One region of the Paenibacillus sp. GYB003 genome, then DNA from elsewhere that is predicted to be linked to it. Evidence: a T-box and tRNA genes for the amino acid it is inferred to sense, from the RefSeq annotation. Region 1 holds a T-box; the other holds one or more tRNA genes.
What was found. The T-box of region 1 lies ahead of PV407_RS21810 (glutamate--tRNA ligase). A T-box ahead of a tRNA ligase gene usually reads a tRNA of that ligase, here a tRNA-Glu.
Positions count from the first base shown of each region.

Region 2: it has a tRNA-Glu gene. The T-box ahead of PV407_RS21810 (glutamate--tRNA ligase) is inferred to sense a tRNA for this amino acid. The anticodon was not compared.

Region 1 covers NZ_JARBDC010000069.1:19,531-31,152, reverse strand. Annotated here, with positions in the region: gene tdh (L-threonine 3-dehydrogenase) at 1-370, opposite strand, end outside; gene PV407_RS21850 (helix-turn-helix domain-containing protein) at 572-1,126, shown strand; gene PV407_RS21845 (hypothetical protein) at 1,344-1,886, shown strand; gene PV407_RS21840 (ankyrin repeat domain-containing protein) at 1,924-2,397, shown strand; gene PV407_RS21835 (UDP-N-acetylmuramoyl-tripeptide--D-alanyl-D-alanine ligase) at 2,505-3,857, shown strand; gene PV407_RS21830 (hypothetical protein) at 4,188-4,550, shown strand; gene PV407_RS21825 (hydroxyacid dehydrogenase) at 4,943-5,935, opposite strand; gene PV407_RS21820 (extracellular solute-binding protein) at 6,217-7,614, shown strand; gene PV407_RS21815 (extracellular solute-binding protein) at 7,711-9,120, shown strand; T-box leader at 9,328-9,635, shown strand; gene PV407_RS21810 (glutamate--tRNA ligase) at 9,689-11,347, shown strand; gene PV407_RS21805 (helix-turn-helix domain-containing protein) at 11,425-11,622, shown strand, end outside.
Region 2 covers NZ_JARBDC010000011.1:107,792-119,413, forward strand. Annotated here, with positions in the region: gene PV407_RS06960 (FAD-dependent oxidoreductase) at 1-1,937, opposite strand, end outside; gene PV407_RS06965 (AraC family transcriptional regulator) at 2,072-2,944, shown strand; gene PV407_RS06970 (hypothetical protein) at 3,345-3,689, shown strand; gene PV407_RS06975 (DUF4166 domain-containing protein) at 3,789-4,469, opposite strand; gene PV407_RS06980 (DoxX-like family protein) at 4,485-5,408, opposite strand; gene PV407_RS06985 (thiol-disulfide oxidoreductase DCC family protein) at 5,425-5,946, opposite strand; gene PV407_RS06990 (response regulator transcription factor) at 6,229-6,906, opposite strand; gene PV407_RS06995 (sensor histidine kinase) at 6,903-8,393, opposite strand; gene PV407_RS07000 (lactonase family protein) at 8,670-9,737, opposite strand; tRNA gene PV407_RS07005 (tRNA-Leu) at 9,894-9,976, opposite strand; tRNA gene PV407_RS07010 (tRNA-Lys) at 10,006-10,078, opposite strand; tRNA gene PV407_RS07015 (tRNA-Glu) at 10,132-10,203, opposite strand; gene PV407_RS07020 (hypothetical protein) at 10,785-11,087, shown strand.

The sequences.
Region 1 (11,622 bases):
AGCCGGGTATCGTAATGCCGAAGCTGCGCGTATGCGGACAAACGTGCGCGTTGCCGCTCCGGCAAGCGCGGCAGACGCCGCACACGACGTGTCCTTCCGCGGAGACGTAATCGCCGGGCTTCACGTTCGTCACCGCGGAGCCGACCGCTTCCACGACGCCGGCGAATTCGTGACCGACGACGTTCGGCGTCACGACCGTATGCTCCGCCCAGGCGTCCCATTTATAAATATGCATATCCGTGCCGCAAATCGAACTGGACCGCACCTTGATCAGTACGTCGTTCGGTCCCGCGGACGGGATCGGCACTTGCTTCAAGGATAGCCCCGAAGCGCGGTTTTCTTTGACCAATGCCATCATCGTTGCGCCCATTCCCGCACCTCCCCGGAATAGCTCGGGTGAATGACCGTTTATGGCACGGTCGTTTTCACCTCGGCTATATGTACAATATAACGTACTAATATATGTTATATCATACATGAAAACGGATGCATGTCAATGGGCTTTTCAATATAGTATTAATTTTATACAATATAGTGAACGAATCGACGAGGTAAGGAGAACATTTTCGCCATGGACCATATTCCGATCAAGGTAGGCAAAAATTTACGAACGATACGCAAATCGAGAGATCTGAGCCTCGACAAGCTGTCGGAGCTGACCGGGGTGAGCAAGGCGATGCTGGCCCAGGTGGAGCGGGGCGACTCGAATCCGACGATCTCGCTGCTGTGGAAAATCGCCAACGGCCTGCGCATTTCCGTCACGGCGCTCATCGCCGAGGAGGAGCCGGAGGTGACGATCGTCCGCTTCGCCGACATGGAGCCGATTACGGAAAACGAAGGAGGGTACCAGGCGTTCCCGCTTTTTCCGTTCGACTCGAGAACGCATTTCGAGGTATACACGGTCAAGGTGGAACCGGGAGCCAGCCACGAATCGGAGCCGCACCAGGAGGGCGTCGAGGAATTCGTCATCGTCACGCAAGGCTGCCTGGAGCTCCACATCGGCGACGACGTGTATGTGGCGGAGCAGGGCGACGCGATCCGCTTCTACGCGGACCAGGGCCATCTGTACGTCAACAATTCGGATTCGACCGTATGGCTGCAAATTATTATTCGTTACCCGTTTTAACCGAACGTTTCGCCCGATCGAGCGAAGGCGGACCGAGCCGGCCTTGTTTCCGGAACGGTCGCATTCGCTCGTTTTTTTTACCATCTTGTCGTTCCGTGTCCGGAAACAGGTACGCGATTAGGGCGAAAGGCGGATGCGGCGTCCGAGCGATGGATTGTACAGTATATACGGGAGAAACTGGAAGTCCGAACGATAGAGCGAGGAGTGAGACGAAACTATGCTGCTGCCTGACGAGAACGATTTGACCTTCTTATTTGAGGGCGATCGGCGACAAGCGGACCTTTTTATCGAGAAGCATAAGCCGCTGTTCGAAGAAGGACAATGGATGGATGATGTCGAGGAAATGGCGGAGGAGTATGCGACCGAGGAGCTGATCCCGATCGTTTTTTCGTTCGTGTTCGGGGTAACGATCGACTGGCGGGAATATGACGACGAGATTGTCCGCTTGTTCGGCGCGCGTCTTCCGGACGAAACGGTCGATGTAGAGCAAACGGACGAAGGGCTGCTCGTAACTTACAACGGTCGATCGCATCCGATCCGGTTGAGCTTTTCCGGCGGTGACCGTTATATAACGATCCGGGCGTTCAACGAAATCATCAAGCCGACATACGAAATTCGTCTGTTTCAAGGCTCCTACATGTCCGATACCCACGATTTTTTAGTGCTGCGGGGCGAACGATGGGCCGAACTGGAGAGGCGCTATCCGGGCCGAATGGCGGAAATGTTCACGATTATCGACGATACGGTCGATTTCCCGTAAACGGAGCGTATAGAACCGCGCAAAGGAGCATGAGCCGATGACTTACGCATTCGCCGATTTATTCGAAGCTGCGGAAGAGGGCGATTTTCAAAAGGCGAAACGAATCGTGGAAGCCGATCCGGGCTTGCTCGCGGAAACGGACGAGTATCGATTTTCCGTGCTGCACGGCGCCGTCATGACCGACAACGTCGGGCTCGTTCGATTTTTGATCGAGCGCGGCGCCGACGTGAACGCCCGCAACGACGAAGGGATAACGCCGCTGCATATCGCCTTGTACCCGGAAGTGGCGGCATGCTTGCTGGATTGCGGCGCGGCGATCGACAGCGCGTCGGACGACGGGAGCACGCCGTTGCACACGCAGGTCGCCGACGGCGAGGAGCGGGCGGATATCGTCAAGCTGCTGCTCGCGCGCGGCGCGGACCGCGAGGCGAAGGACCGGGAAGGGTTGACCCCGCTGGATATCGCGATACGGCGGGAAGAAAAGGAAATGATCGCATTGCTGCAAACATAACTTAGCGCCGCCCGTTTCGGGTGGTGTCTTCTTCGTTTTTGGCGAATATGTATGAGGAATAGATCGGAAAGGGGCGGGTCCATACGTTAAGCCGAACGATCAGACAAGTGGAAGCGATCGTGGGCGGAAAAGCCGCAGCGGATCGTTTCGTCGAAACGGCCGTTCGCGGCGTTTCGATCGATTCGCGGACGATTCGCGAAGGCAATCTGTTCGTGCCGCTCGTCCGGGTGAAGGACGGCCACGACTTTGTCGGGGAAGCGGTCGCCGGCGGGGCGGCCGCCGTTTTGTGGCAAGCCGATCGTCCCGATCCGCCGGCGAACGTTCCGGTCATCCGGGTCGGCGATTGCCTGGAGGCGCTGCAGCGGCTGGCCGCCGACTACAGAAACGGGCTGCCGGTCAAAGCGGTCGGCGTTACGGGCAGCAACGGCAAAACGACGACGAAGGACATGATCGACTCGATTTTCGGAACGACGTACAAGGTGCACAAGACGCAAGGGAATTGGAACAGCCAAATCGGCACGCCGCTTACGCTGCTGGACATCGCGCCGGACACCGAATATGCGGTCGTCGAAATGGGGATGAGCGAGCCCGGGCAGATCGAACGGCTTTCGCGAATGGTTCGGCCGGATATTGCCGTCATTACGATGATCGGCGTCTCCCATTTGTCCACGCTCGGGTCGCGCGAAGCGATTGCCGCCGCCAAAATGGAAATCGTGCGCGGTCTGGAGCCGGGCGGAACGCTCGTTTACAACGGCGACGAGCCTTTGCTGGAACGCGAAATCCGCTTATGCGGCGAGCCGGCGAGGTCCGTAACCTTCGGCTTTTCGGACGGCGCGGATTATCGGGCGGAGGCGGTCCGGACCGACGCATCGGGCGTTTCGTTCCGGCTAAGCGGCACGACCTACCGCATTCCGCTGCTCGGCAAACATAACGTGACGAACGCGCTTGCCGCCATCGCCGCCGCGGAAGTTGCCGGTATCGCCCTTGAGCGCGTCAAGGAAGGGCTGGAACGGGCGAACGTTACCGGCATGCGGATGGAGCTGTTGCGGTCGGCGGACGGATATGCGGTCATCAACGATGCTTGGAACGCGTCGCCCGTTTCCGTCCTGGCCGCTCTCGACACGTTCGGCGAGCTTGCGGGGTACGATCGCAAAATTGCGGTGCTCGGCGACATGCGCGAGCTCGGTCCGGAGGAGCTGCGCTACCATGCGGATGTCGGCCGCGCTTTGAACCCGGATGCGATCCCGTACGTGTTCACGATCGGGGAGCTTGCCGAACGGATCGCCCTGGAAGCGGCGTCGCGGTACCCGGCGGGCCGGGTGAAGCATTTTCGCGACCAGGCCGAGGCGCTGCGCGAAATACGCGCCAAGCTCGGTCCGGGCGACGCGGTGCTGGTGAAAGGATCGAGAGGGCTGGAGCTCGAACGTTTAGCCGCCGAATTGTTGAAAGAACGCGATTGATGCAGCGGCGGTGCGGGGCAGCGGCTCTTGAATGGAACATACCCGGCTTCCGAGGGATTAGTCCGTCTCTGGCGAATATTGGAATCCCGAGCAACCGGCATTCAGGCGAGGCATGCAACGGCAATGTAGGACAGGGACAGGAATTCCGGCTCGGAATTCGCGAACGGGGCGGCTTGTACCGGTTCATCTCGGTTGACGAAGGCAGCCTGCAAGTACGGCGGGATGCTGAATTTCTGCGGTACACGCCAAGCTCAAGGGGGGCGGCGAGGCCTGGCTTCCGGAAGCCGGAATTTCTGTCATTTCGGGAGGTGGGAGTATGCACGTTGGGCAGTGGATTACGGCTGCGGTCGCGGCGGTCGTGATCGTGGCGATTTTGTTCGTTTTGCGGTGGGAGCTTATGCGATGCTCAAGGCCGGCAAGGACGTGGACAGCAAGCGGGATGCGCAAGGAAACGTCATCTTGCTTGATACGCCGAGAATGCGGGAATTCGCCGTCCTCGCCTACGACCAGACCATCGAAATGGAGAAACGGGGTCACCAAATATCGAACGGCATGAGTTGGAACGAGGACTGGCTAGCCACGATCCGTTCGATTCGGCGAAACAACGAGAACGCGGAGTGGTATGTCGCATATATCATCGAACAACGGCGCAAGGCGGGGCTGCCCGAACTGGAAGGAGTCGACGAGGCATAAGAGCCCTCAGCGACTCAAAAGTACCGCCGCGGCCAGCCTGAGGGGCGTATAGTGCTCGAAAGAACACTATACGCCCCTGCAAGAAGCCGGGGCAGGCGGAATAAGGTTCCTTTGCACCTTATTCCGCACCCGGCGCGGGCTGGCGGCGCGTCAGAAGGGCGTATAGTGTTCAAAGGAACACTATACGCCCCCCGCAAGAAGCCGTATCAGCGGAATAAGGTTCCTCTGCACCTTATTCCGTACCCGGCCCGGGCTGGCGGCGCGGCAGAAGGGCGCATAGTGTGCAAAGGAACACTATACGCCCCCGCAAGAATCCGCATCAGGCGGAATAAGGTTCTTTTGCACCTTATTCCGCACCCGGCCCGGCCTGGCCCTGCTCGACCGGGCCCCGTTCACGCCAAAAAGGCCATATCCTTCTCCTCGACTTCGCCTTCCATCCGTTTACCTTCCTGAAGCCGCTCGATTTCGTTTACCGCGAATTTGCCGATCCGATACAAGCCGTTCGTCACGGAGCCGGCGATATGAGACGTCAAAATGCAGTTGCTCAGCGTCCGGAACGGATGATCCGGCGCCGGAGGCTCGGGATCGGTCACGTCGATGCAGGCGAACAGCCTGCCGGTTTTCAGCTCGGCGACAAGCGCATCCTCGTCGATAATCGAGCCGCGCGCCGTATTGATCAAAATCGCGTCGTCCTTCATCAAGGCGAGCCGATCGCGGTTGATCATTTTGTACGTGGACGGAAGCGATGGAGCGTGAATGGACACGACGTCGGAGCGAACGAGCAGCTCCTCGAGCTCCGCTTTGGTCGCCCCGATGGCGGCGGCTTGATCGGCCGATACGAACGGGTCGGCCAGCAGCACGGTCACGTCGAAATTTTGCAGCAGCTTGATGAAATGCTTGCCGGCTTTGCCGCCGCCGATGACGCCGATCGTAACGTCGTACAGCTCTCGGACCCGCTTCTTCTCCTCGCTCCAGCCGCCCCGCTCCGTCTCGCGGGAAATGTTCCACATATTTTTCAGGCTGGCGATGGTCAGCCCGAGTGCCGTCTCGGCGACGCCTTGGCCGAGCGGACCGTTGGCGCTCGATACGCGAATGCCGCGGCTCCACAGCTCCGGCGTCACGATCGGCTTGACCGTTCCGGCCGCATGGATGACCGCCTTCAATTGCGGCGCGGCCTGCAGGATGGAGTCGTTTAAGCTCGGCGTGCCCCAGGACGAAACGGCGATATGGGCGCCTTCGATCACGCTTCGAATCGCATCCGGATCGTTCGTGCCCGCTTCGTTGCAGACGACTTGGCCGAAACGGCTCATGTGCTCCAAATGCTTCTCCGTAAATATCCGCTGCCTGCCCCCGGCCGGCGGTAAAACGGCGATTTTCAATGACATCGGTCTCGACCTCTTTCTTCCGTACGGTTTGTCTGCTGTATGCTGATGTAGGAGAGCGGAATGTTCGAACGGGCTGGCGCCAAACGTCATGCCGACGAAAAGCGTTCATTGTGCCGTGATCTGATTTACAACAGATGTAAAAAGCATAAAATCTCCCGTTTGTTCTGTCAATACTCTATTTTCATTTCGAAAGTACAGCAATCTACTGTACTTTTACAAGGGAATTCGCTATCATCGGAATAGCACGGAAATAATCAATAAAAACAGAGGCTGGATGCTGCATGACATCGAATCGGACGAAAAAGAAGCCGTACCGGCTGAACGAGATGGTCGACATCCTGCGGGACGACATCACGATACGCGGCCTGTACGCCCCGGGGGAGTTTCTTCCGTCGGAGCTCGCGCTCGTGAAGCGGTTCGGCATGAGCAATAAAACGGTCCGCAAAGGGCTGCAGACGCTTACGGAGGAAGGGCTGATCGAAAAAATACCGCGGGTCGGCAGCATCGTGTCCAAAACCGCGAAGCGGCCGGCGACGAGGCTGCTGCTCGGATCGATGCATTCGCTCGAAAGGGATATGAAGATGTCGCTGCTGCTGGAACGGTTCGGGCAGCTGCATCCCGACATCCGGGTCGAGGTCGTCCTTTTCTCGTCCGACGACTACGCGGGAGCGGTCGATACGTATTTGCGCGCCGGGCTCGTCGACGCGCTGATGATCAACGACCAGCTGTTTTGGGAAATCGAAGGCGCCTTGGGCGAGCCGCATCTCGAGCCGATGCCGGATTCGGACGACGCGTATTCGTTTTTGCGGGATTCATTCGCAAGCGGGGGGACGCAGTTTGCGCGCCCGATCCTTTTTTCGCCCGTCGTGCTCGCCTACAATAAAGACCATTTCCGCGAGGCGGGCGTTCCGGAGCCGGACGGGAGCTGGACGTGGGACGACGCGATCGCGCAAGCGTCCAAGCTGTCCGTACCCGGGGAACGGTACGGCTTGTGCTTTTATCCGCTGTCCGACAACCGCTGGCCGGTGTTTCCGCTGCAAAGCGGCGTGAGGCTCGAGGCCGATTCGGGCGAGGGCGGGGGGCCGGCGGCCCGAAAGCTGCTGGACAGCTTTCGGCTCTACAAATCGATCGTCCGCAACCGGGACGTTTTTCCCGACTATATGGCCGAGTCGAGCCGGGATTTCGCCAAGCTGTTTCGGGACGGCCGGGCGTCGATGATCTTGAGCACGTACATGTCGCTCAACGATTTTGCCTCGGTAGGTCCGGACTTCGACATTTCCGCCGTTCCGTACCGCGGGGAGCCGCGTACGCTGCTGACGACGATCGGCATCGCCGTCAACCGGTATTCGAATAAGAAGGCCGCCGCCATGAGGCTGGTCGATTTTATGTCGTCGGAAATCGCCCAGCGGCTCATTCGCGAGCGGACGCTAAGCATTCCGGCGATGAAACGGGTCGCGGACGCCCCGGTCGAAAACGACGCGCTGCCGCGCCGGCCGTCGCGGTTTCATTTATACCGCAATATCGTGCCCGGCTATCGCCGTCATCGCGACATGGGGCTGGCGCCCGAATCGTTTTACCGCTTTCGCGAGCTGCTGAAGCGGTACGCGGCCGACCTGATCGACGAGGAGCGCCTGATCGAGCGGATCGGCGGGAACGCTGCCGCCGGCCGACTCCTCTAAAGTCCGGCATGCGATCGGAAACTCGCGCCGCTGTTGTTTTGTCCGCGACATGTCATGTATACTTAGTTCATTCTGAACGTTAGAGGATGTTCGAGAGTGAGCGGAAAAACGAGTCAACGGTTGTTTCGCGCCAGGCTGGAGCGTATGACCGAGCAGTTGAAAAACGACATGATGAGCGGCGCGCTGGCGCCCGGCGACTTTTTGCCTTCCGAATCGGCGCTGGCGGAGCAGTACGGCATCAGCAACAAATCGGTGCGCCAAGGTCTCGACGTATTGGTCGGCGAAGGGCTGATCCGCAAAATTCCCCGCGTCGGCAATCAGGTGACGGAAACGGCGAAGGAGCTTCAGGCGACGGTAACGCTCGGCATCAACAGCAGTCTGGAACGCGACATGGCGATGTCCGAGCTGCTCGCTTCGTTTTCGCGCAAATATCCGTCGGTCCGCGTCCGGACGATCACGATCCCGGGCAATTCGCGCCAATTCGTCAAGGAATACGCGGAGTCGCCGTTATTGGACGCTTTCATTATCAACCATCAATATTTTCAAAGCATGGAGGAAAGCGGGCTCCTTTCCACGCTCGAGCCGCTGACTCCGGCGGAAGGCACGTACCGCGTTCTCGAGGGAGGGTTTACCGCGGACGGGGTTCTGTACGGGCAGCCGCTGCTGTTTTCGCCGCTCGTGCTTTGCTATAACAAGGATCATTTTCTGGAGGCGGGACTGCCCGAGCCGGACAGCAGCTGGACGTGGAACGATTGCATCGGGACGGCGCGCAGGCTGACGAGGCGGCGGGAGCGGTACGGCTTCGTATTTTACGTGATGTCGGACAACCGTTGGCCTGCTTTTTTGCTGCAAAGCGGGGAAGCTTTCGCCCGGGGGCCGGACGGGGGCTGCGACATCGCCGGAACGGGGCTGCTCGACGGCATCCGGTTGTGCGACGCGATCATTCACGACCGGGACATGTTTCCGAGCGTGCTGTCGGAGAGCAACGACGATATCGGCCGGCTGTTCGAAACGGGCAAAGTGTCGATGATGCTGACGAGCTATATGAGCTTGAACGAATTGAAGCATTCCGATATCCGCTACGACATTTCGACGCTGCCCTACGGGCGCGAGCCCCGGACGCTGACGGTCGCGATGGCGGCCTGCATCCGCAAAGGATCGGCCGACAAGCGGGCGGCGAAGCTGCTCGTCGACTATTTGAGCTCCGTCGAAGGACAAATGCTCATCCGGCGGCAAACGATCGGCATTCCGGCGATCAAGCCGGCCGCCGAGGCGGAAGTCGGCGAAGGGCTGAACCGGCCGTCGCGCTACGACCTGTTCCGCGACATATGGCCGACGATGCGGTTTCATCGCGACCTGAACTTGACGAGCGAAGGACTCGGCAAGCTGTGGGGACTGCTGAAAACGTACTGGTCGCACTTGATCGACGACGAGACGCTATGCGCGCAAGTGCGCGATCAGCTAAGCGATCACGTGCGTCATCGCGGCGCCGGACCGGTTCGTTAAACGCCTCAACGCGAAACAAACATCGTCCCTCCGGGGGAGGGCGGCGAAGCCGATTCGCCGCGCCCGTTTCCTTGGCGGGACGGTGTTTTTGCGTTGGCCCTGCGTGCCGAGCCGTACCGCACCCGTGGCCGCTCGGGAGTAACGCGACATGAACTCGTAGTTGACTCCCGCCGCCGGTTATGATAACTTGATTACTAATTTACCGAACGACATGCGATGAAGAGGAACAGTAGTCGAGCGCCCCGATTGGCAGAGAGTCCGCGGCCGGTGAAACGCGGATATTCGGACTTGACGAAAGAAGCCTTCGAGCACCGGACCGAAAGAAGGAGTACGTCCGGCGGGAGTTCCCGTTACAGAACGACGCGATCGGAACAAGGGCGAACGTTCGCCCCGAAGGGATGCGGGTGCGCGCAGCTTCGTCCCGCTTCGACTTTGTCGTTTTTCTTGTCGCGATCAAGCGGGTCGTAACGACCAATGCAGGTGGTACCGCGGAAGCCGAGCCTTTCGTCCTTGTCGGATGAAAGGCTTTTTGCGTTTTTACATTCGCTAACGAAAGGAAGAATCGACCATGACCAACCGAACCGAGCTCGCCGACCTGCTATTCCCGGAGGTGAACGTCAGCCCCGGGCAAATCGAGGCCCGATACCCGCCGAGGGCGCTTGGGCCGGGGGCTTGCGTAACGAGATTCGCGCCGAGTCCGACCGGATTGATGACGATCGGGGGACTGTACGCGGCGATGATTTCCGAACGGATGGCGCATCAGAGCGGCGGCGTTTTTTACGTGAGAATCGAGGATACGGACAAAAAGCGCGAGGTCGAAGGGAGCGCCGCCGAATTGCTCGAATCGCTGAAGCGGTTCGGCATCGCCGTCGACGAAGGTCCGGTCGGAGCCGGGGGCACGGAAGCCGGGAGCTACGGACCTTACCGGCAAAGCGACAGAGCGGAGCTGTATCGGGTTTGGATCAAGCGTCTGATCGCCGAAGATTTGGCGTATCCGTGCTTCTGCACCGAGGACGATCTGCAGGCGATCCGGGACCGGCAGCAGGCGGCGGGCCAAGCGACCGGCTACTACGGCGAATGGGCCGTCCATCGCGGCATGACGGTCGAGCAGGTCCGCGACCGGCTGAACGACGGAAGCCCGTTCGTCATCCGGCTCAAATCGCCCGGCTCCGGCGATAATCGCGTTCGCTATACCGACTTGATCAAGGGCGATATCGAGCTGCCGGAAAACGATCAAGATATCGTGCTGCTGAAGGCGGACGGCATTCCGACTTACCATTTCGCCCATGCGATCGACGACCATCTGATGGGAACGACGCACGTGTTCCGCGGCGACGAATGGCTGTCATCGGTGCCGATTCATTTGCAGCTGTTCGAGCTGCTCGGCTTCCGCAGGCCGGAGTACGGACATCTCGCCACGCTCATGAAAATGGACGGCGCATCCAAGCGCAAATTCAGCAAGCGCAAAGACCGCGACGCGTCCGCGCAATATTACCGGAGCGAAGGGTATCCGAGCGAAGCCGTCCGCGAATATTTCATGACGCTGATCAATTCCGATTACGAAGAATGGCGTCTCGCAAATCCGACCGAGCCGTTAACGGCGTTTCGAATCCGTCCGGACAAAATGAACGTTAGCGGCGCGCTGTTCGACATGAACAAGCTGATTGACGTGAGCAAGGACGTCGTCGCGCGTTTCGGCGCGGAGCAGGTGTACCGTCAAACGACGGAATGGGCGGAAGCGTACGATCCGGAGCTGTTCCGCTGGCTGCGCGGCAACGAACGCTATGCGGTCGACATTTTCGCCATAGGCCGCACGCCGGACAAACCGCGCAAAGATATCGCCAAATGGTCCGACGTGAAACAGACGATCGCCTTCTTTAACGACGATTGGTTCGACCCGGCCGCGGACGGCGTTCCGCTCCCTTCCGCCGTATCGATCGGAACCGCCAAGCGGCTCGTGCGTTCGTTTCTCGACACGTACGAATTCGCGGACGAACGGGACGTCTGGTTCGATAAAGTGAAACGGGTCGCCGAAGCGCACGGTTTCGCCAAAGAGACGAAGCAGTTCAAGAAAAACCCGGAATCGTACGCCGGACACGTGGGCGACGTGGCGGCCGTCATCCGCGCCGCGCTTACCGGCAGACTGCAGACGCCCGATCTGTTCGACATGATGCGGGTCATGGGGGAGAATCGGGTGCGAAGCCGTCTTGAAGCGTTCGCGGGCTAAAAAAATGCAGCACTCCCTAGTTGACAAAACATTCAACAACATGGCATACTTCATCTTAACGGGAGGAAACGATTTCCATGAGCGAATTCGGCGAATTGCTTCGCAGCTTGCGCAAACAAAACAAAATAACGCAGAGGCAGCTCGCTTCGCTCGTCGGCATCGATTTTACGTATATCAGCAAAATCGAGAGCGGCACGATGGACCCGCCGGCCGAGGACAAGCTGATCCGGATGGCCGAGGTGCTGCGCGTGGAGCCCGAGGAGCTTATTTTATCG
Region 2 (11,622 bases), on a different contig from region 1:
TGCAGCCATTCCTCCCGCCCTTCCCGCATCGGCGACATCCACTGCTGCGGGCCGCCGTAAGGGCGGCGATATCCGTTCGTCGCCTTGTCCGGTCCGTATGCCGCCGATTCGCCGAGCGCGCGGAAGCAGAACGGCTTCCGGGCTTTGCGCCTCATCCCCCATTGGACGATCGGCTGCGTCGCCTTATGCTGCTCCAGCTTCGACGAGACGTGAGGCGCCCCGCCGTTGAAAAAAATGAGCACGCCGGACAGCGGTTCGTCCGCATGGTGCAGCTTGACGGCCTCGTTCGCTTTGACGATGACGAAGGCGTTTTGCGCCTCGTCCGGCGTCCACGTCAAGTCGAACCGGACCCATTGGCCGTCGCCCGGTCCGACTTCGGCCGAAGCTTTCGCTCGCAGCGTATGCGGCACGTAGTTTTCTTTGCGCCCGGTATCCCACAGCTCCACTTCGACCGTCGCCGCCGCCCCGGCGTCGAGCAGCAGCTCGAAGCCGTCCAGCCGCGGATCGACGGGGAAGAGCAGCGCGGCGTCGCTCGTCAGCTGCCAGCGCCCCTCCCCGCTCCGCTCCACGGCGAGCCGGGCGAGCGCGCCGGAGGCGCTGCTGCGCGCCTGCCGCGCCAGATCGAGGCCGTCCTCGTTGCGGAGGCCGACGATCGACGCGTCCTGACGCAGCAGCGTCTGCAGCAGTTCGCCGCGGTGCGCGGCGTACAGCTCGCGCGGCGTGACGCCTTTGGCGGCGCACAGCGCGGCGCCCGTGCCGGCCGCTTCGCCGATGACGGCGCACGTCGCCATGACGCGCGTCGTGCCGAAGGCGACGTGCGAGGCGCTGATGTCGCGGCCGGCCATCAGCATGTTGCGCACGTTGACGGAGTAGAGCGAGCGGAACGGAACGTGGTAGACGCCGTCCACGTGCAGATGCTTCGAGCCGCTCTCGGTCGAGTACATCCCTTGCGGCGGATGCAGGTCGATCGACCAGCCGCCGATCGCCACGCCGTCCTCGAACGGCCGCTGGGCGAGAATGTCGTTCTGGTTCAGCACGTAATCGCCGATGAACCGGCGGTATTCCCGCTTGCCGGGAAGCGCCCCGACCCATTCCAGCGTCATGTTGTCCGCCTGAAACTTGCCGGAGTTTTTAATATAGTCCCAGATGCCGTAAATGACCGACCACAGCTCGTCGCGTATTTTCTCGTTATCGTGCACCGTGTCCAGCTCGCCGCCCCATTCGATCCACCAATAGTGACAGCCGGAATCGCCGCTGCGGATGACGCGCTTCATCGGAATCGTCGTTTGCGTAATGTCCTTGGCGAATGACGGCGGCACGTATTTGACCGGATGCCCGACATCCTTCGTATAAAATAATATGGTGCTGCCGAGCGTAATGTCGTCGGCCGTATCGGGCGCCCATTCTTCGTTGTACTCGTGACGGGCTTCCCGGCCGATCCGGTATTTCGCCCCGGCCAAAAAGCCGACGAGCCCGTCTCCCGTGCAATCGAGATAAAAGTCGCTCTCGAACCGGATGCGCCGCTCCGAAGCCATCATCCAGCCGGTCACGGACGCGATCGTCCGGTCGTGCTCGTCGCCGTATGCCTCCACCTCGTGCACGTCGGTGTTCAGAAACAGACGGATATTCGGCTCCGCCTTAACCGCCTCCAATACGACCAAATCCCATATATACGGATTGCCGTCCGGGTTGCGGTACTGATTTTCCACGAACAGCTCGCCCATAATGCCCGTTTCACGCGCGTAGCGGTGCGTGCCGTGCGCCGTAGCGCCGCATACCCAAACGCGAACTTCGCTGCTCGAATTGCCGCCGAGCACCGGCCGGTTTTGCACGAGCGCCACCGTTCGGCCGAGGCGCGCCGCGGCAATCGCCGCGCAGACACCGGCAAGCCCGCCCCCTACGACCGTTATATCCGTACGAATCGTTTCATTGCGCATGGCAAAACCACCTTAGGTTGAGTTATAGAGTAATCGTATATATAATTTCATCATACCAGTAACATTTCGCTATAAAATGCACGATACGATCATCTTTTGTATCTTTTATTTCATTCGCGGGAAGGAGTACGGCCATGCCGGACATCGGAGGGGGAAGCGGCAAAGCGGCGAATGCGTCGGCCGGCCGGCCGACGCTGCAGCTCGCCGAGCTGGAGTGGGAGGTGAAAGGGTACACGTTTTGGAACAACAAGCGGGAATTTACGCTCCAGTCGGACACGTACCCGGCCTGGTGCCTGTTCGCCGTGGAGAACGGCTCCTTCGCCTACGAAATCGGCGATAACCGAGGGGTTGCCGGCGGCGGCTCGCTCGTGCTGTGTCCGCCCGGCGTTCCGTTTCGGCGCCGCATCGTCTCCGCCTCGCTGACGTTTCATTTCGTCCTGCTCCGCCGGAACGAACCGTATCCGGCCTATGCGCCCGAAGCCGGAGACGAAGACGCGTTCCCCGTCTGCTTCACGCCCGGCGACCGGCTGCGGCTGTTCGATACGTACGACAAATGGAAGACGATCGGCGCTTTGACCGGTTATAAACAGCTTTCGCTGTTCGCCCATTATTGGAACGATATTTGGAAAACCTGGTGTCTCGAGCATGCGGGCGGCGGCGATTCGGCGGACCCCGCCCGTTCCTCCGACCGGCTGATGAACCGGGCCGCCAGACGGCTCGAAGAGCGGTTCTCCGAGCCGTACGGCGTCAAGGAGCTGGCCGGCGAGCTGGGCCTCAGCCCGGTGCAGCTGATCCGGCGGTTCCGCGCCGCGTACGGCGTGACGCCCGGCGATTATTTGACCGGCCTGCGGCTGGAGAAGGCGTGCCGGCTGCTGCGGGAGACGCGGATGACCGTGGAGCAGGTCGCCTCCGCCTGCGGCTATGCGACCGGCTACTACTTGAGCCGGCTGTTCGCCGCCCGCATCGGCGCCGCTCCTTCGGAGTACCGGAAGAGGCACCGGGTGTAGCGGCTCTTCCGTTTTGCGTTGCGCCCGCAAGCCGCGGCTATCCGCCGGAGCAACCGGCGCTGCCGCCAAGCGGCAGCCCATTTTCCGCGAATGGCGGGACCGTTTTTCCGCAATGCCAAATCCGTCATACCGGACAATCGGCCAAAACACAAAAACGGCCCGCCGCCTCTCGGACGACAAGCCTTCACAACCTTCCCTGCGCGCCTTGCCTTGCTCCGCCTCCCGGCCGAACGCAATTCGAACGGGCAAACGCCGGGCTTTCATATACCGTTTCCATAGCAGAATCACTCCTTGCTTGCTTTCCTCCGGCTTGGAACCTCTATCATTATGCCCCCTCTTTATTTGCGCGGTATGAAAGCGGCGTTAAGCTTGCGTAAATCGGAACGGACGACGGTTCGCGATGTGCCGGGACGGCGGCCAACCCGGATCGGGCGGCAAAACCGAAATCGGGGAAACGATTTTCGCCACAGGGAGCTTTCCGCCCGTACGTCTTCACGTGCCGCCTTCCGACGCCTATACGCCGCGCCAGCCGGAGAGCAAGGAGCGGCTCGCGGAAGGGCTGCGGGAAGTCGTCTTGCGCATGCGCCAGGTCGAGCCGGTTCTGGATGAAATCCCGCCGTCCAACACGGTTTCGCACCCCCGCTTCGGCGGGCTGAACGCCAAGGAATGGTTTTTGCTCGTCGGGATGCATTACCGCCACCATCTGCTGCAAAAAGAGCGGCTGGATGCGTTTCTTGCCGTATAGGCCGTTTCGGCGGTCCGGCTCGTTAACGCCGTTAATGGTTTCGGCCGTTTACAATACCGGCCGCCATCGCGGCGCTTTCACCGCCGGGCGCCGCGGCGCTTACTCGCGCGCCTCTTCCCGCAGCGGCTTCACGTCGTCCGGAATCGCCCCGCGCGAATCGATCAACTCCGCCTGAAACGTCCCGCTGTATCCGAACACGGGCCCGAACATCGGGTTCGTCACGTTCACCTCGATTTTGTACGCCCGCGCTTCATCGTCGTACCATTCGCAGACGTCGGCGACTCCCGTCAGCGGACGCGGAAAGCGAAATTGCAGCGGGCCTTCGTAAAAGCGCTGCTCGCCCGAACGAATGCGTATCCCGCCGTTCGGAGCCGGGGCGATGTTCAGGTCGACGGCCAAATGCTGGCGGTCTCCCAAATAATCGACGATCGTACCGCGCGATCGGCTGTAAATCATCGTGGCGTCGAACCTGCGGATTTTGCCGGGAAATCGAAATTTGCGAACCCACGTTACCGTCTCGCGGCCGAACGAATCGATATAAGCGTAATTTTCGATCGTGAACGGAACGCGGCTGCCGGCGTCCGGAAACATAATGTGCCGTTTCGTGCCGATATACAAAGGGACGGCCGCCCATTTCGCATACCAGATGCGATCCATCGTCCCCCGGCCGATCGAAGCGATTCCGCCTTCGCTCGTCAATCCGAACCGCTCGCGGATTCGCGGATGCAGCTTGGCGAAGCTCGCGCCGAGCGCCCGCTCGTAAATGGATTTGGCCGGCATGATCGTTCTCCTCCTCTATCGTTCCGGCGTCGCCGGCTTTCTTCGGCAGTTGCGGGCCGAAGGCAGATCGGCCGACGTCGCCGCAACGGCGCCATGGAGTCCGATCATCGCCGCATTAAGCGCAATCGGGCTCACGGGCGCCGCCCATAGGCTCGGATCCGCGATCAGAGCCGGAACGGCAAGTGCGGCGAGCGCCGCGCATGCCAGCGCATGCACCTTTTTGTCCGCGGCGCGAAACGCAACGAGCAGCCCCATCGCCGCTTCGAGCAGCCCGAGCGCGATCAGCGCCTCCCGCTCCCGCCCGGGGAACGCGCCCGCCGCCCGCATCAGCTCCAGCTCGCCCGCCCAAGGGGCGATCAGCTTCGGCACGACGGCCTGGTACAGCCACAGCAGGGCGAGCAGAACCGCGCCTCCTTTGTGGGACAACCAGCGGCCGAACGAAACGGCGGGCGGGATGCCGCATTCCAGCCACAGCCGCAGCCGGTCGAAGCTCCACGCCGTCGCCCACCCGATCAGGGGGCGGAATATGACCCGGTCGAACGCCCGTCCTAACGGCCCGAACCGCGTTTTGTAATCGTAGCGGGTCAAAAACGTAACCGTTCCCCCATGCGGCACGTACCGCCAAAATCCCCCGCCCTCGCGAATGAGCGACAACCGGCTGTCCGAGCCGAAGCGAAGCGCCGACGTGCGTACTCCCTCCGCGCCGTTCGCCGTTTCCGTCGTTTCGCCCGTTCCGGCGATACGGAGGCCGAAGCCGATTCGCGTAGCGTACAAAAAACGCTGCGGACCGCCCGCCTCTCTCGGCAAATAGCGGATTTCGCTAAAGCGCAAATCCCACCGCTCATGCAGCTCGGGCGTCTGCGTACGTTCCCACAGCGCTTCGATATCCGCGCGAATGTCAAGCTCCACATAAACGGGCTTCGCCTTTCCAACGCCCATATCGTTCCCTCCGTCGCTATTCGATGAATCGCTCCTTGTTGTCCGGGGTTGGCAGCATGCAGGAGTCGTATTGCCCGAACCAACGATACCGGTTGCGCGCGATATAATCGTATACCCGGTCCCGAAGCGGCCGAGGGATGACGATCAACGCGTACAGCAGCGGCCATGGAGCCCGCAGCCGCCGGACGACCTCCAGCCCCGCACGCGATTTGACGTAGATGCGACTGCCGCGCACGAGCATGAACGTATCCGGGCGCGCCGCCCCCGTACGATCTCTCTCTGTGCCGGGGACGACGGCCCCGGTGACATCGCCGTTCGAGCGGCTTCGCCCGGGCTGCGCATGCAGCTGCGTCGAGCCCCCGCCCGCGAGCGCCCGTTCCAATACGTCGTGCCCCGCCTCCGACGCGAGAGCGGCAAACCGAAACCGCTTCTTCGGGTCGAAATGGATGACGAACCGGACGATCCGGCTGCACAGCATGCAATTTCCGTCGAACAAAATGATGTCGTACTCCGGTTGTGGCTTTGTATGTCCGGTCATGCCCGCTTCCGCCTTTCCGGCCGCTCCGTACGTTCATTGTACGACGGACGGCCCCGCTTCTACAGTTCCAACTTTCTTGGAGCGATAAGCAAAAAGGGTACTATGATCCGTAGTACCCCGCACTCGTCCCTATTTCATTTTCGAAGGCGCAGCCGGCGCGTCTTACGTCCCCCAACGCCGACGCGTTCGATGAGCCGCTGCCGACCGGCATGCTCGCCTCTCCTTCGCCGCCTTGCATCGGCGCCCGGCGGATCCGGATCCGGTTCCGCTTACCCGCCTCGCCTACCGCTTATCTCCGTCCCGACGCTCTCCGCTTTCGGCGCCGCCGTCCGGCGGCTCCGGCACAATTCCTCTCCGCCGCACCTTTTCGACCGCTTCCTTGCTGCTCTTGACGCGCAGCTTTTTGAGCATCCGGTTGACCTGGTTTTTCAGCGTGCTTTCCGCCTTGAACAGCTTCCGGCCGATTTGCGCTCCCGTATACCCTTGTTCGAGCAACTCGAACAGCTCGCGCTCCGCTCCGGTCAGCTCCTTCAGTTGTTCTTCCCGCTTCAGCCTCGCAAACTCCTTGAGCAGCGCTTCCATCGGGTTCGTCTTGCGCAATGCGCCGCGGATCGTCTGCGGGAGAAGGCGGTAATCGGATTTCGCCACATACTGCACCGCCCCGGCCGTAAAAGCTTGCGTCACGACCGTTTCCTCGTCGAGCGACGTCAGCATGATCACCTTCGCCTCGCGCACGTCGAGCAGCTCCGCGGCCGCGTAAATGCCGTCCAGCTTCCCGGGCGTAAGGCAAATGTCGAGCAAAGCGACGTCGAATTCGAGCGTGCCGGCCATCCGAACGGCTTCCTCGCGGCTCGCGGCCGCCCCGACGACGAGCATGTCCGGTTCTTTGTTCAAAAAAGCGGTCATCGCCTTGACCCAGTCCGGGTCGTCCTCGACAAGAAACAGCTTGATCGGATTCATTGCGCCGTCCCTCCTTCCCGCCGCGGTTCCGCCGCTTCGGGCGGGCGGACTTCGCCGGAGTCGATCCGTTTTTTCGCCGCAAACAGCAGCTTCACCGTCGTCCCCTTCCCTTCCTCGCTGAGCACCTCGATCGAGCCTCCGCTTTGGCGCATCACCTGATAGCAATACGTGAGCCCGAGACCGAAATTGCCGCCGTTTCGCCCCGCCTTTGTCGTATAGAAGGGCTCCAAAACGCGCGCCAGCCGTTCTTTCGGCATCCCCGGCCCGTTATCGCGAATCGTCAGCATAATGCCGCGCTTCGTCGATTCGATGCGCACGAGCAGCTCGCCCCCGCCGCTCATTGCTTCCGCCGCGTTGGCGACAATGTTGGCTGCAACCTCGCCGATATGGACGCGGTCGCACAGGACGATCGGATCGCATTCGAAGTCGGCATGCACGGCGATACCGCCTTGCATAAGCAGCGGCGACAGCTTGCGCAAGCTTTCCCGGACAATGTCCGTCAAGCGGTGCGGCTCTTCCCGCAGCACGATTTGCTGCGTTTGGCCGTGAATGCGCGACACCATCCGCCGCATATGGTCGGCCGACTTGACGATCAGCTCGAGCTGCTCGGCCGCTTCCGCGTCTTGCGGGCGAAGCGAGCTTTTGACGTTTTCCGCGCACATCGAAATTTTGGCGATTTCGTTTTTGATCGTATGGTTCAGCATCGCCGTCCCCGAGCTCACCGCCGATACCGCGCTCTCCAGCGGATCCCGCTCGAGCCGCACCTTCACCCCGAGCACGCCGGAAGCGAACGCGAACGCCACCCCGGCAATAAGCGAATACGCGATGAAAAACGCGACGTAATCGAAAAAGCGGAACCCCGGCTCCCATACGCTGGCCACGTTGATGAACGCCGTTATCGCGATCAAGGTCGGGACGATCAGCACGGCGACCGCCAAACGCTCCCGCTTTCGCCACGGGTTGCGCTCCCGGATATAGGAGGCGACGAGCAGCCAGCAGGAAGCGGCATAGTATGGCGCCGCCCAAAGGAGCAATAGCAGGAAAAAGCTTGCGCGCCCGGGAACGGCCGCATACCAAACGATCGTCGCCGCCGCCGGAACGAGCGGCAGCAGCTTCGTGGCCAGCCCGACAGGCCGCGACGAGCGCCGGGCATACGCGATGCAAAACAGAAGCACCCCGTACGGCGTCAGCGTATGGTTGGCTACCTCGAACACGCTTGCCGCCATCCGAAGCAGCGGCTCGATCCAAAACGCCGCGTTCCCCCGGGCTTCCAAAGCCGGCAGCGCGTCCTCGCGAATAAAACCGGCAAGACCGCCGATGCTGGCGGCCACTAGAAAAAAAGCGGCCCACCGGTTCGCCTCGCGCTCCGGGTGCAGCCGATACAGCACGACGGCGGCCGCCAGCAGCGCCGCGAAATAGACGAGCATCTTGTCATCACCCTGCACGTACGTTTTCGGTCCCGTCTCGCAGCCGTCCCGCAGCGCCATCCTGCTTCGCTCGCCGCGGCAAGATGCCGCCAGGCGGGTCAACTTCCCATAGCGTTGCCGACGGGCCGATAGTTATAGCCAAATCATACCCTGCGCACCGGCGCGATTCAAGCGTCATCCTGCATTGACAAGCATTACCGGTTCCAAAGATTCGTAAGGCGGAAAGGGCGCGTATACGAACGAACGACCGAGCGACGCTCGGCCCCTCGTAACGGTCCGAATCGGCAAACGGCCTTTTCCCGTACGGGAAAGGCCGCTCGCTATGCTTCCGCACCCTCACCTTGCGGGAAAGCGGGCCATTTTTACGCACACCGGCTTGGACGCCTGTACCGTATGACCGGTATATTCCAGCTTGCCGGAACGTCTGTCGACGCGGAATACGACGATATTGTCCGAATCCCGATTGGCCGCCAGCAAATAGTCGCCTTCCGGCGACAACGAAAAGTGCCGCGGATGTCCGCCTCGTGTGGACACGTGCTCCACGACCGACAACGCCCCCGTTTCCCGATCGATCGCATAGACGACGATCGAATCGTGACCGCGGTTCGAGCCGTACAAAAAGCCGCCGTCCGGCGAAATTTGCACTTCCGCGCAGGCGTTTTCCCCCGCGAAGCCTTCCGGCAGCGTCGATACGACCTGAATCGTGCGCATGGCCCCGCTGTCCGCGTCGTAACGAAAGCCCGTTACCGTCGAATCGAGCTCGTTAATGACATACGCATAGGCCCCGTTCGGATGGAACGCCAAGTGACGGGGACCGGCGCCAGGCTGTACGGCCGTATCGCCGTGGAAGGCGAGCTTTCCGGCAACCGGATCGAGACGGTAGCCGCGAATGCGGTCCATGCCCAAATCCGGCACGAACGCGAACCGGTTGTCCGGGCTGAAAAACACCGAGTGCGGGTGCGGCCGGTCCTGCCGCTCGGGGTGGACGCTGCCGCCTTCGTGCTGGCGAACGTCGAGCAACTCGCCGACCGTGTCGTTTTCTCCCGCCGCCGACAAGCCGACCTTCCCGCCGGAGTAGCTGGCCACGGCAAAAAAACGATTGGTCGCATCGCGCTGAATATGGCATGTCGTCGTATCGACGGTGCCGACCCGTCCGATTTCCGTAAGCTTGCCCGAGGCCGGATCGATTTCGAACGTCACCGCCGCGCCTTGGCGCTGCCCGTCCACGAGCCGCTCCGCGATCGCGTACAGCCGTTTTTTTCCGGCGTCGAGACTTAAGAAAGTCGGATTTTGCAGCCCCGCCACTTGGTCCAGCGGCGTCAGCGCCCCGGTTTCCGTATCCATCCGGTATACGTAAACACCGTTATCTTTCGCCTCGGCATAAGATCCGATAAATACGAGCATAGTCCCGTTGCTTTGGTTCACGTTTCCGTTCCTCCTTGACGATGGTTGTCTCTGTTTTCGTTTCTTTTACTGTACACTTTTCGCCGGGGGAAGGAAAGCGGCTCCGGGCAAAAACAAAAGAGCCCTTGAACGCGTCAAGGACTCTTTCCGATAAGATGCGGTCGGAGAGACTCGAACTCTCACGGGCGTACGCCCACTACCCCCTCAAGATAGCGTGTCTGCCATTCCACCACGACCGCAGGCCGGGAACTGCCGAGCAGCTCCGGTATGAGCCATGTAGGACTCGAACCTACGACACCCTGATTAAAAGTCAGGTGCTCTACCAACTGAGCTAATGGCTCAAAAAAAGCCGAGATTCGACATGTTCTCATCCCGACCGACGTTATAAAGGTAATGACCCGTAGGGGATTCGAACCCCTGTTACCTCCGTGAAAGGGAGGTGTCTTAACCCCTTGACCAACGGGCCATTTGACTTGTAAATGCCGCCCTTCGAAGCGACAAGTGTTATTATAGCCGATATCCGGGACGTTGACAAGCCCTTTTTGCCGTTTTTTCGTTTTAAAATCGATCGCCCGGTATGGTATGCTTTTCCATATGGGAGGCGTTCGGAGCGGATACGCGCCTGCCGGACGAAGACGAGATTGTATGGATCCGGATGCTTGCGCCGAAACCGGATGCTTCGGCATGTATTGCCGAACCTGCTTCAGTGCCAACCGCCGCTTGTCGAAGCCTTGTTGAACATGAATCGGCGGCCCAGGCTCCGACCGGAAAGGACCGCTTTTTCCCGCCGTTTATGCGCTAGCCCGAACTTGAAAGCTGCCGTTCCCACCGTCATCATGAAAAATTACGTCATTACGATAAAAGGACGATATTCCTTATTCTTACCGGCTATCCGTCGTGTTCGGGCAAATGACGGACAGATGAATCGGCCGGCTTGAATGCTTTTTCCTATTTTGGACCGCTGCGTGGACGAATATGCGGAGAATGCGAAGCAATTGGCGAGAAAAAACGGCTTTACCAATTCGGGGAAAGAAAGGAGGAAGTCCAATGTTCGTCAGAGGGGCATTAACGTCAGCCGCATGCATCGTTATCCTGTATGTGCTGCTGCCGATTATTCGAGTAGATCCCGTTCGCTGGTCGTATTCCATCCACAACGCCGAAGGCCATATCCAGTTTGTGACGCGCATGGCCGCCGCCGCGATCGTCTGCGTCGGAATCGGTATCGCTGTCGCCGTGAGGCGGGGGCCGAACAAGCTTTGGCTCGGCGGCTTTGCCGTCGGACTCGCCGTCACGCCCGTTATCGTTGGGCTGCTGCTGTTGGCTTATGTGTTTTTGACGATCGCTCCGTGATAAAGCGGCCCAAGCGGTACTATCGAATTGACTTGATGCGCTGCTCCGACACCCTCTTCTCCCGGAAAAGGTTCCAGCTGCATCCTTTATTAGCAATCCAACCGTCATTGCATGAGGAAGGAACAAGGACCAGGTTTTACCTGCTGGTAAAAATCGTATTGTTTTGATCCGACTATTGGGGAACAATACAACTTCAAAGGCCAACGTAAGCATAGCGAACTGGAACTCACTAATAACGAACGTCGTTTCGTTAATTCGATCCAAAGTAGCCGAAATGAACAAATAAGAAAAACGTTTTTACTATTAGTGAACCTCGACCCCTTATTTATAAAATCAAGGTCATTATTTTAGACAAACGGGCGGAAGGCCGCAAATTAGCGCACTCAAGTTTACTATTACTGTACTTAGGTTCATTACGCGGTTAGCCGCTGCCCCTCCGATCGAGTCTCATCCCTATAATCGAGTAGGAGGGGGCGGCTAACCCCCGTCCTCTCACAACACCTAGCATGCGGGTCCGCACTAGGCGTTTCCAAAA